One region of the Methylotenera mobilis JLW8 genome, then DNA from elsewhere that is predicted to be linked to it. Evidence: predicted binding sites of a transcription regulator. Region 1 holds the regulator's gene; each other region holds the start of a gene.
What was found. Region 1 encodes sigma-54, which starts transcription at its own class of promoters, with help from an activator protein. Its sites were predicted from a motif close to TGGCACNNTTCCTGCT; they were not measured.

Region 1 (3,186 bases):
AATCACAGCGGCTAAATCGGTGGAAAATAAATTATTAATTGCACGTTCAGCATCTGCACTAGGCAAGCTGGTCAGATAATCCATCTCGGCACAGCCCAATACCTGCACCCGGTTAGGATGTACAAAATTAAGGTGTCCAATTAGAGCCAGAGATGGCTTGGTAACTGTTTCGCTAGTGAGAGTATTTGACCCGCCGTCGAGTCCTGCAACCCAATTTAATTTGAGTTTACGGCGGGTTTGTTTGAATAGCTCAGCGACGTTGAATTGAGCCATATTTAAGGTAACAAAAAAGAATTAAATACTAGAAAAACTCAGTCAATGTTTTGATGCTTTACCGCACCATTCGCTTTGTGATGATTGGTATTTTTCTCTTTATGTTTCACCACTTGACGGTCAAGCTTGTCGGTCAACATATCGATGGCACTATACATATTCTCATCTTGGCATTCTGCGTGTAAATCATTACCAGGCACATGCAGTGTAGCTTCAACCTTTTGAGCCAGCTTTTCGACACTCATGGTCACCTTGACATCGATCACATGATCAAAGTGATTGCTGATTTTAGTTAACTTACTGGTGACATAGTCACGTAAAGCGGGCGTAATTTCTAAATGATGACCTGTTAATTGTAAATTCATGACTTGCTCCTTTTGAAAATATTCCGCAAATATTAATTCTTAGAGGTTCGTGATTAAGACTTACAGAACAATTTCAGTTTACAACTTTTCATTCGCTCTGTGGCAAGGAATTCAACAATTTTTTACGTAGATTTCAACAATCAACTTATAAGGATTTTCTTAAGCTTGCTGGCGCGATATTCATAGACTCACGATACTTGGCAATCGTGCGCCGCGCGACCACAATACCCTGTTTAGCCAGCAAATCTGTAATCTGATTATCCGAGTATGGCTTCCTTGGATTTTCTTGATCCACCAACTGCTTAATCAGGGCGCGAATGGCGGTTGCCGAACAAGTGCCGCCAGCATCGGTCGCCACTGAACTGCCAAAAAAGTACTTAAGTTCAAAAATACCGCGCGGTGTCAGCATGTATTTATTGGTCGTCACGCGTGAAATTGTTGACTCGTGCAAATCAAGCTCATCGGCAATCTCTCTTAATACTAGCGGGCGCATGGCAACTTCACCATACTCCAGAAAGTTGCGCTGTCTATCTACAATCGCCTGCGATACACGCAAAATGGTAGAAAAACGCTGCTGGATATTCTTAATCATCCATTTGGCTTCCTGCATCTGACTTTGCAGGTACTGACTGGAACTATCACGATTGCGCTTCAAGATACCAGCGTACAGCTGGTTGATCTTCAGTTTAGGAATCACACTGTCATTTAAGCTGGCAATCCAAATGCCTTTGACCTTTTTCACAATCACTTCATGCTGGATATAGTGCTCTGAACCTATATGGCTAAAAGCACTGCCAGGGCGTGGATTTAAACTGGTAATTAGTTGCTGCACCTGCTTTAAGGTAGCCTCATCACAGCCTAGTTCTTTACGCAATTTCACAAAGTCACGCGAGGCTAACACTTGCAGATGGTGCTTAGCCACCAAATCAGCCATCGCCAAATGCGGTGTAGATTTCGGCAACACCGCAAGCTGCAGTAGCAAGCACTCACTTAAGCTGCGCGCACCTACGCCTGGTGGATCCAAATGCTGCACATGACGCAACGCTGTTTGCAACTCTATCGCATCTATCTCCAGCTCTTCTGGCATCAGCTCGGCAATTTCCTCCAGGCTTTGCTCCAAGTAACCATCATCATTAATGCTATCTACTAGCATCAACGCAAGCGATTGATCGCGCTCGGACAAGGGCATCAACTTTAACTGGGACAGCAAATGCTCACGCAAACTGGTCTGCAAAGTTTCCTGCGGCTTGAAGTCACTGTCATCATCCGCCGGCATGGTGTTTTCATCCCAACGGCTGCCGTTGGAAAACTCATCAAACTCATCATTAAACTCAGCCGAAAACGTGTCTGCGTAATCTGTGCTTGGCACATCAAAATCAGCCGTATCGGACACATCCGCAACACTTGCATTTGCAGACTCTGCGCCATTGAACTCACTCGCAGATTCCGCATACTCAGCATCAAAATTTTCAAACTCAGGCTTAGCCTCTGCAGACTCAGGGCTGGTAGCAGATAAGTCGGCTCCGTCAGCCACCGGCTCTACGGCGTTGCCGTACTCATCCTCGGTGTCGTCACCCCGTTCCAGCAGGGGATTAGTTTGCATCAGCACATCAATTTCTTGATTCAGCTCCAGCGTTGAAAGTTGCAACAGGCGAATCGCCTGCTGCAACTGCGGCGTCAGCGATAGATTCTGTGAAAACTTTAGTTGTAACCCTTGCTTCATAGGCGGAAATCTTTACCCAAATACACTTCACGTACGCTTTCATTGGCCACAATCTCACTTGGCACGCCTGAAGCAAACACATGGCCTTGATTCACAATATAAGCACGGTCGCAAATACCCAAAGTTTCACGCACGTTATGATCAGTAATCAGCACGCCAATATTGCGCGCACTTAAGAAGCGGATAATTTGCTGGATATCAATCACCGCAATCGGATCAATGCCAGCAAACGGCTCATCTAACAAAATAAAACTGGGGTCTGATGCCAAACAGCGTGCAATTTCTACACGGCGGCGCTCGCCACCAGACAGACTCACCGCGGCACTATCGCGGATATGCGTGATGTGCAACTCTTCCAGCAGCGATTCCAAACGGGCTGACATTTCGTCTTCAGGAATGTCCTGCAACTGCAGGATAGCGAGAATGTTTTCAGACACCGTCAATTTACGGAAAATGGAGGCTTCCTGCGGCAAATAGGACAAACCCATCCTAGCACGCATATGAATCGGCAAATGACTGAGCTCCGTGCCATCCAAGGCAATCCTACCGGCGTCCAGCGCCACCAAACCCACTATCATATAAAAACTGGTGGTTTTACCCGCGCCATTCGGGCCAAGCAGCCCGACCACCTCACCACTTTTAATCGTTAACGAGATGTCCTGCACTACCGTACGGGCACCGTAGGATTTACGCAAACTTTCTACAGTTAATTCGCTCATCTTTGTTCACTTATCATGGTTTACTTATCATGCAATTATCGCTTCAACACTATTGTGCAGTACCGGCATTTCTACTGACTTCCAAAGTACGGCTGAACCTTGTGTC
Region 2 (3,186 bases), 130 kb from region 1:
TGTTTGGTACTGGTGCAGGCGCAGCTGCCGGAGCAACTTCTGTCGCAGCAGGTGCAACTGCAGCAGCAGCTGCTTCGGCAGCTGGCGCAACCGCGGTCGCGGCTTCAGCCACTGGCGCAGCATCTTCTGCGTATGTGTTACCTGTGAAGCCGAAACCCAACATGGTAACTAACGCAAACATCGAGAGTAGTTTCTTCATTATTGATCCCCTTATAGAGCTTCTACACCGGTTTCACCGGTACGAATGCGGTAGACTTCTTCTAGATTAAAGATAAAAATCTTACCGTCGCCAATCTTACCTGTAGCTGCAGATTTTTCAATCGCATCTACTACTTGGTCTAGCAACTCATCTTTAATCGCTACTTCTAGTTTAACTTTTGGTAAAAAATCTACTACGTACTCAGCGCCACGGTACAGCTCTGTGTGGCCTTTTTGGCGTCCAAAACCCTTCACTTCGGTTACAGTGATGCCCTGTACACCGATAATTGAAAGTGCCTCGCGCACTTCGTCAAGCTTAAAAGGCTTGATAATTGCGGATACAAATTTCATGTATGTCTCCTTTGGTTGTTAAGAACAATAACGGGCGCTACGCCCGTTATTTTACTGAAAAATTTAGAACGTACGACCGATAGTCACAACTACACGATCAGCACTTAAATCTTTAGCTTGTTTGCTGCCATTAAAGCTTGAGCCACCGTAGCCTTTGTTGCCCCAGTAACTACCATTGGTGTTGCCAACATAGTAAACGCCTGCATTCCAGCCTTCAGAGTTAGCAATCTTGAATGCTTTGCTTAAGCCAAGTTTGTAATCTGTGTAATCAGGATTGCCACTTTCATTTGTTGCAGATGGTTGTTGACCTGAACTTGATGTGTAGGTTTTGTTAAGTTCACCAGCAACATTCAAGTGACCAATGTGACCTACTAAGGTTAAGTCGTACCATGGTAATGGGTATGCTGCATTTAACTCTAAATAAGTTGTGCCGCTAGTGCCGCCATCCCAGCCAGTTTTCTTTTCCGCGCCGTACCAGTCACCTAATGTAACTGATGCTTTTGCACTTAGCCATTTGTATGACAAGCCGAAGTTAGCTTCATAGGTATCCCAGCGACCACCTTGTGGAGTTTGTTTAACACCTGGTGCCGTGTTGTATGTGTATTTGCTCCAGCTGCCGCCTGGATAGAAGTAGCCAATTGCACCTACAGAGTAGCCTAAGCCATCTACTGCTGGGATTGAACCATTGTAGCCAGCGTATGCATCTAACTCTACAGTGGCGTCAGGGAATGTGTTTGGTGTAACGCTTGAGCCCCATGCACCAGCATAAAAACCGCTTGAGTGAGCAACGTCTATACCGCCTTGAACAGCTGGTTTATGCCAAGATTGTGAAACACCACGTGCATAGTAGTCTGAAACAAAGCCAACGTTTGATGTTAATGACCAAGCAGATTCCGGTGCTTTGGCTGTTGTTTCTGCAGTTTCTTCTGTTGCCGATGCGAATGAAGGCAGGGCGAGTGTACTTAAAACAGCTAGTGTTAGTATTGATTTACGCATGCTATTAACTCCAAGTTAAAAAAGTGTTATCTAAAAAATCCACGATTTTGATTAAGCAATTGCCGTGCCAATAATAAAACTGTTTAAAATCAATATGATATTGAATCATTTGATTGTGGCGTTGATGTGATACTGGGAGATAATCTGCTAAACTAGACCTTATTACTAAGGAATTTAATATGTTAGATACACATAAAATTAACGAAATATCCAATAAAATCAAAGAGGTAATGGCAACGTCGCCGTTGTCGGATGTGGAGAAAAACCTGAATGCACTATTAAAGGGCGCATTCACCAAAATGGAGCTTGTGACGCGCGAGGAGTTCGAGGTGCAGGCTGAAGTGCTACGCAATACACGTGCAAAGCTTGATGCACTTGAGGCCAGGCTGGCTGAGCTAGAAGGAAAGTAAGCGAGATGAGCTTAGCCGTATTGTATAGTCGGGCGCTTACTGGCATGGATGCGCCAGAGGTAGTGGTAGAGGTGCACTTAGCCAATGGTTTGCCTAGCTTTACAATTGTAGGCTTGCCCGAGGCTGAGGTAAAAGAGAGTAAAGACCGCGTGCGTGCTGCCTTACAAACGGCACAGTTTGAGTTTCCGGCACGGCGTATCACGGTAAATTTAGCACCGGCTGACTTGCCCAAAGAGAGTGGGCGTTATGACTTGCCTATCGCACTCGGCATATTGGCAGCAAGTGGCCAGATTCCGGCAGCAGCTTTATCTCAATATGAGTTTGCGGGTGAGTTGGCGCTCACCGGTGAATTGCGCCCAGTGCGCGGTGCATTGGCCATGACTTATAAGTCTTACCAGAGTGGACGCGCCTTTATTTTGCCTACCGACAGTGCGCTAGAGGCGGCATTGGTGAGTGACGCTGTGATCTATCCGGCAAAAAACTTGCTAGAAGTGTGCGCACATTTAACTGGGCGCACCTTATTGGTGCAATTGGACGCACAATGTCAGGCGCAACCGATTGTTTATCCAGATTTTAGTGAGGTTAAGGGTCAGTCCGCACCTAAACGTGCCTTAGAGATTGCTGCGGCTGGTGGCCATAGTGTGATTATGAGCGGGCCGCCCGGCACTGGTAAGAGTATGCTGGCCAGCCGTTTTGTCGGCATACTACCAAGCATGGCAGAAGACGAAGCGCTTGAATCCGCTGCGCTACAGTCGCTCAATGGTCAATATAAAGTGGAACATTGGAAGCGGCGTCCATTCCGCTCTCCCCATCACACTGCCTCAGGCGTGGCATTGGTGGGTGGCGGTGGCGTGCCGCGACCAGGTGAGATTTCATTGGCACACCGCGGCGTTTTATTCTTAGATGAACTGCCGGAGTTTGACCGTAAAGTGCTGGAGGTGTTACGTGAGCCTTTGGAAAGCGGGCATATCACTATTTCGCGTGCGGCACGTCAGGCGGATTTCCCTGCACAGTTTCAGCTAATTGCCGCCATGAACCCCTGCCCTTGCGGTTATTTGGGGCATTTCAACAATAAATGCCGTTGCACGCCTGATCAGGTTGCGCGCTATAAAGGCAAAATATCCGGTCCGTTGCTGGATCGTATCGATCTGCATATAGAAGTAGCGGCATTAAAAGAGGATGAGCTGACGGCAGCTGCCGACGCGGAAGCCAGCGATGTGATCAGGCTACG
Region 3 (3,186 bases), 540 kb from region 1:
ACGCAAGAACCACAGCTTGAACCCGCTTTAGTTTGTTTTTTCACGTCATCAATCGTGAATAAACCTTTATCCTGAATTGCTTTAACGATGGTGCCTTTACACACACCGTTACAGCCGCACACTTCCATTTCGTTGGTCATGGCTGCTGCTTTATCCTGGCCTTGGTGACCAGTGTTGCCAAGGCTATCTTGACCAAACATCAAGTGGTCGCGAATCTCATGGATCGCCTTGCCATCTCTAAGCATTTGAAAATACCACGAACCATCCGTGGTATCCCCATAAAGCACGCTACCAACGATTTTGTCATTTTTGATGATGAGCTTTTTGTAAACCCCACCAACTGCGTCGTGCAAAACAATTTCTTCTGTGTCACCACCGCCCATAAAGTCACCCGCACTGAATAAATCAATGCCAGTTACTTTAAGTTTTGTTGATGTCACTGATCCTTTATATTGGCCAATACCAAAGTTAGCCAAGTGTGTGGCACAAACTTTCGCCATTTCAAACAATGGTGCTACCAAACCGTATGAAATACCACGGTGCGCTACGCACTCGCCCACTGAATATACGCGTGGGTCATAAGTTTGCATGGTGTCATTCACCACGATACCTTTGTTACAGTAAATGCCAGCTGACTCTGCCAATGCATAATTTGGACGGATACCTACCGCCCAGACCACTAAGTCTGCCGGGATTTCTTGGCCATCACTAAATCTTACCGCTTTCACGCGACCTTTATCATCGCCAACCAACTGCTCTGTATTCTTTTTCAATAAGAAATTCAAGCCTTTAGCTTCAAGGTTTTTTTGTAGCATGCCACCCGCAGTTTTATCTAACTGACGCTCTAACAGCCACTCATTCTTGTGCACTACAGTAACATCCATACCTTGAATCTTGAGGCCATTCGCAGCCTCTAGGCCTAATAGACCACCACCGATCACCACTGCATGTTTATAGACTTTGGCAGCCTCAATCATGTCGTTGGTATCTTTAATATCACGGTAGCCCAACACACCTTCAAACTCATTACCAGGCACTGGCGGCATAAAAGGCTTAGAGCCTGTCGCAATTAATAGGCGATCATAACTAGCACTCACGCCGTCTTCTGTATAAACCACACGGTTTTTACGGTCGATCTTGTTCACCCGTGCACTCGTGTGCAAGGTGATATTGTTCTCTGCATACCACTCTCTGGTATTTAAAATGATGTCATCAATCGTTTGCTCGTTTGCAAGCACCGGAGACAACATAATGCGGTTGTAATTAGGGTAAGGCTCATCACCAAACACGGTGATATCGTAAAGATCGGGTGCTATTTTCAGCAACTCTTCCACTGTACGCATCCCGGCCATACCGTTACCAACTACTACTAATTTCATCTTTTGCATGTTTTCACCATCATTAATCTAAATTGTCACCCTGCCCTCATATAGGCAGGATTCATGCCAAGTTTCACATTTTAATGAAATAATTTTTATCATTAAAAACAAATACTTATTTTTTATAGCCAATTGGCACTTTTTTAAGGCAGGCTCTCTAACAGTGCTAATGCACCATTATGGGATTCCATAATGGTGCATTTATTCTACATTTACTACTTTGGTGCAATACTTAGAATGTGTACATCGCAGTGGCCCAAATGATTTCTTTATCACCTTTGCGTGCAGCACCTTTTAGATTATTGCCATATACATCACTTTCTCTAAAGTTTGCATACTCAAGCTTGCCGGTCAGGTTGTTATTGAATGCATAGGTTGCACTTACATCAAACTCCGTACCGTATTTATCACCAAACTTATTGGTACCTACCGTTTGGAACTTCTCATCAGACATGAACACGTGGTACTCAGCATAAAGTTTCACTTTATCAATTGCACCAGCCACAGTCACAAAGCTATCTTCAATACCTTGGCGTGGTGTGGTTAAGAACTGATCAGCCCAACCTTGGAATAAGTGGTTAGTACCTAGCGGTGTTTGGAATGCATATTTACCATCGTTGCTAGAGAGTTTTTCGTGATCAAAACGCACTGACCATGCACCGTAAGCTGCACCGCCACCAAGTTTGAAGTAATACGCATCAATTAATGAACTGCCGCCACGATAATCGGTTTGTTTGGCATACTCTGCTGTGTAGAGCACTTTCCAGTCTGGGTTGATTGGACGCACACCATCTAAACGCAAACCAAAGGTTTTACTGCTAGCATCGGTTAAAGATGGTTTGTAATTAGTTCCACTTGCTGGAATATCTGCACTACCACCTAAGCCGTTACCACCTTGTGCTACAGTACCAGCCTGAGTCGGGTTACCACCGTTTTGTGCCAAGTTTTCCATATCGACCAAGTAGCCATAGCCAATCACTGACTCTGATGGTGAAATTCGATATTTAGCATTTACAATTTCAATATTGCCACGGCGATCTTTAGTGGTGATTTGACGCACATTATCAAAGTGCGCAGCGAACAGCTCTACATCAGAAATGCTCTTGTTCATCACAGAAACACCATCAAACACCTGCATGTTTTGTCTGAAACCGATATCACCGATAAAACGTACGTTGTCTAGATTCACCTGTTGGCGGCCTACACGCAGTTTAGTGTTTTTGATGCCGGTCCAATCTACATACAACTGATTAATGTCGGTAAAGCCAGGATCTACGATATTCGGGTAGCGCGCCTTATCCAAGCTCGCATTTGCTGTGCCATTGTTATGCTCTGGCGTATTGTATCTGCGGTCGTTAAAGCTATCGTTAAACTCATGTACATCTGTAATTTGAGCACCGATACTGAAGTTTTTGTATGGGGCAGTTTGCCAGCCAATCAAGCTGCGCAAAGTAAATGCCTCCCCAGTATCCAGCCTCTTACCATTCGCATATGCTTCTTGATTCACATTCTCGTAGCGCAAACGAAAGTTAGTCATTTGCTTACCTTCTTTGATTGAGTCCAAGAAGGTGTACTCTGCAGCCTCATCTTCTGCAAAAGCTGTTTGCGCCATGCCAGCCAATGCCAACGCGGTGCAAGCCATGACCATATTCGTCTTAAATGTTGCTCTAGTTTTCATGTTGTTAATCCCTTTTAAATTAAAAGTTAGTTTTTAATGCTTTAAATATCTAGTGTTATGCCGATTTTTTAGCATGGCGCTCATATAGGAAGCGCAATACTTCACTGCGTAAATGGTTGTATTCTTTAT
Region 4 (3,186 bases), 540 kb from region 1:
ACGCGCCATACCGCCAGACAATTCTGTAGGCATCAACTTATACGCACCGCGCAAACCCACTGCATTCAGCTTTAGCAGTACCAAGTCACGAATCATGGACTCAGGTAAATCCGTTAACTCACGCATCGGGAACGCGACATTATCAAACACGCTTAAATCGGTAAATAAAGCGCCATGCTGAAACAACATGCCCATGCTGCGGCGCAACTGATAAATACCATCACGCGTTTGCTCATGCACCACTTGCCCGTTAACACGCACTTCACCTTTCGTTGGCTTAACCTGACCACCAATCAAGCGCAGCAATGTGGTCTTACCACTACCGCTACCGCCCATAATGGCAACGACCTTCCCTTTGGGGAAAGTCATGTTAATCCCTTTGTGCAATATACGACCGCTGTACCCAAAGGAAAGGTTGTCAATTTCTACAATATTTGATGTCATTTAAAGCACAATTTTTCAGTTAATTTTCTTGCTTTTACCCAAGGTGCCATTTTAGAACAATTAAGATTCTACGCAAGCTGTAAAATTAACCTCGTAGCAACTTAACCAAACCGTTAGCCAATAAAAAAACCCACCGAAGTGGGTTTAAATAGGTCATGGTATAACTACTTAAAAAGATAAGCAAACATTATAGGTTGTAGCATCAGCAATAGTCGGAGTAGCAACATTACTAGTTACCCATCCACCAGCTGCCGTGGCGTATGTCCGCATCGAGCCAGTGGAAGTTTCCCCATCATCAAGCGCAGTGTCTAGTTGCTTAGCATACTTACCTAAAACAGCCGCGGAACAAATAACGTAAGATCCTGTTAGTCCCGCCGGGCCTGTAGATAGCGAATTAAAATTAGACACACTTTGCACACCTATTCTCCCACCATCTGCATTAGTTGGATAATAGCTCGCATCAGTGCCAGTGGTCGGCCCTGGAGCCAAGCCCGCCAATCGAACATGCTGCCAAAATATACCAGACTCAGTTGCAGGCGCAGTTCCGCCCGCACCTCCATCCCATGCTCCACTAATAACTCCATCCCCTGTACCAGTGGCAGCCTTAAGGGCAGTTGAGCCCACATGGGCTGTTGGATTTGCATCATCCCCAGGCAAAGCCCTGTATTTATCTTGATATCCGTAAATATAAACCTGGGTGTTCTTAAAATCACTAGCCATATTCTTAACTTTAGCACTATTAATAAGCTCTTGCCCTTTAAGTACGCCTCCAAGCAATAGGCCAATAATTACCAGCACAATTGCCAACTCAATTAGCGTAAAGCCTGCCTGTGTTCTTTTCATTTAATTCCCCGAACTGTGCGCAATCAATGCGCCAATTTAAACATGTAAGTTACAACACCAAGTTAAGTGTCAATTTTTAACTAGCAAATAACATACCAGCTATGATTGATTATATCCAACAGCAATTTGCTTGTATTCTACAAGATATAACATCCATTACGTACAAATTATTGTCAAAGATTGGACACTTGTGTTCAAATCCCGACGGTATGTTAATTTTGACAATATGTACACAACATAAAATATGCGCTCACTTTTTCAGCTTTACCGACTAACTCTTAACAATCACGATCGCCTGATGGCGCTACTGATGCTGTCACTACATGCACTGCTGATCTGGGGTGAGAATAGTCATTTACATACGGCATTACTGCTCTGCCACTACGGCGTCTTTTTGCTGTGGCAGCCCGTGATGCGCCAAAGCGACAAGCTCTCCTGGAAGATGGTCGGCATTGTGCTTATCGGTGCTTACCTCACCACTTTTCTGACCAACTGGTGGGTCACCGCATTCTGGATTGCAGGGTTATTCTCCCTGATTGGCGGGCGCATACTATCCAGCGAGGCTACACACTCAAAAGTGCCGAACATACTCGCCGCCTCATATCTGCTAGCCATCCTCTTACTCTGGGTGGTGCCTAAACTACTTAACGCAGACAATGATTTACTGGCCGCAGAACTACTCTTGGTCTACGTATTACCGATACTGCCGCTGACCATTTTATTTTTATCAGCAAAGAACATCAGCCTTACCTATACGCAAAATATTGACTTTTTTTACACACTACTCATCTTCTTACTGACCATTATTGTCATATTAAGCAGCTTTGCTATTGGCGTTGTCTGGCAAATTCATTATGTAAAGCTACTTATTTTCACAGTTTTTGGCCTAGCGACTACCTTAGTGGCAATTAGCTGGCTATGGAACCCTAGCGCGACTTTTTCTGGCCTAGAGCTGCTGATGTCGCGCTACCTATTAAGCATTGGCCTACCGTTTGAACAGTGGATTAGAAAAATTGCCGCATTTGCTGAACACGAAACCTCCGCCGAAGGTTTTTTACAAGCATCAATGCGCGAGTTAGTGGCATTAAATTGGGTAAGCGGGGTATCGTGGCGCTCTGAAAATATCCATCAGGAGATTGGTGAGCCCACACGCTTTATCTCTACTTTTAGCTTTCATCAACTGCACTTAACACTGTATTCGCGCTGGCAATTTACCCCAGCCATGTATCTGCACGTACAACTGCTTACACAAATTTTAGGCGAATTCTACGAAGCAAAGCGCCGCGAGGAAACAATCAGCCAGAATGCTTATATGCAAAGCTTGTATGAAACCGGCTCTCGGTTAACGCATGACATCAAGAATATTTTACAGTCATTAGGCACGCTGTCTGCTGCCGCGGAGCAGAGCAATCACGCAGCAGATGACGCAAGACTAGTTGACCTGATTAAGAAACAGCTACCAAGATTAAGTCAGCGCCTTGCAAGCACTCTGAACAAACTGGAAGAACCGGGCGTAGAGAAAAAGAACCAAGCTAAGGTAAGTCATTGGTGGAAGAGCTTCAAGCAAATCAACGCGCATCAGCAAGTGCAATTTGAAGCGCCTACAAATTTGCCAAAAACCGACATCGATCCCGACGTTTTAGATAGCGTGGTGGATAATCTGATACAGAATGCACTGGAGAAAGCCAAGCTGGAAACCAACATTAGCATCAATGTGGCTATTATGCCGTCTAATCACTTTTGCATAGAGGTTACCGACACCGGTTCAGCAGTACCAGATGAAGTCGCGGACAAACTCTTCAAAACCCACGTCAGCTCCAAAAGCGGCTTGGGTGTTGGCTTATATCATGCCGCACAGCAAGCGGAACATGCAGGCTATGCACTCAGCCTGATCGACAA

Region 2: a site for sigma-54 is predicted at 1,600-1,615, ahead of MMOL_RS11570 (TorF family putative porin). Genes of this name have one in related genera too.
Region 3: a site for sigma-54 is predicted at 1,433-1,448, ahead of nirB (nitrite reductase large subunit NirB). Genes of this name have one in related genera too.
Region 4: a site for sigma-54 is predicted at 1,370-1,385, ahead of MMOL_RS01520 (prepilin-type N-terminal cleavage/methylation domain-containing protein). Genes of this name have one in related genera too.

What each region holds. Positions count from the first base shown of each region.
Region 1 covers NC_012968.1:2,339,957-2,343,142, forward strand. The annotation lists gene hprK (HPr(Ser) kinase/phosphatase) at 1-273, opposite strand, end outside; gene hpf (ribosome hibernation-promoting factor, HPF/YfiA family) at 312-638, opposite strand; gene MMOL_RS10945 (RNA polymerase factor sigma-54) at 784-2,361, opposite strand; gene lptB (LPS export ABC transporter ATP-binding protein) at 2,358-3,080, opposite strand; gene lptA (lipopolysaccharide transport periplasmic protein LptA) at 3,130-3,186, opposite strand, start outside.
Region 2 covers NC_012968.1:2,473,221-2,476,406, reverse strand. The annotation lists gene MMOL_RS11580 (ammonium transporter) at 1-199, opposite strand, end outside; gene MMOL_RS11575 (P-II family nitrogen regulator) at 211-549, opposite strand; gene MMOL_RS11570 (TorF family putative porin) at 613-1,545, opposite strand; gene MMOL_RS11565 (accessory factor UbiK family protein) at 1,725-1,955, shown strand; gene MMOL_RS11560 (YifB family Mg chelatase-like AAA ATPase) at 1,961-3,186, shown strand, end outside.
Region 3 covers NC_012968.1:1,802,406-1,805,591, forward strand. The annotation lists gene nirB (nitrite reductase large subunit NirB) at 1-1,388, opposite strand, end outside; gene MMOL_RS08380 (alginate export family protein) at 1,612-3,057, opposite strand; gene MMOL_RS08385 (ABC transporter ATP-binding protein) at 3,113-3,186, opposite strand, start outside.
Region 4 covers NC_012968.1:330,551-333,736, reverse strand. The annotation lists gene MMOL_RS01525 (ABC transporter ATP-binding protein) at 1-444, opposite strand, end outside; gene MMOL_RS01520 (prepilin-type N-terminal cleavage/methylation domain-containing protein) at 613-1,287, opposite strand; gene MMOL_RS01515 (ATP-binding protein) at 1,532-3,186, shown strand, end outside.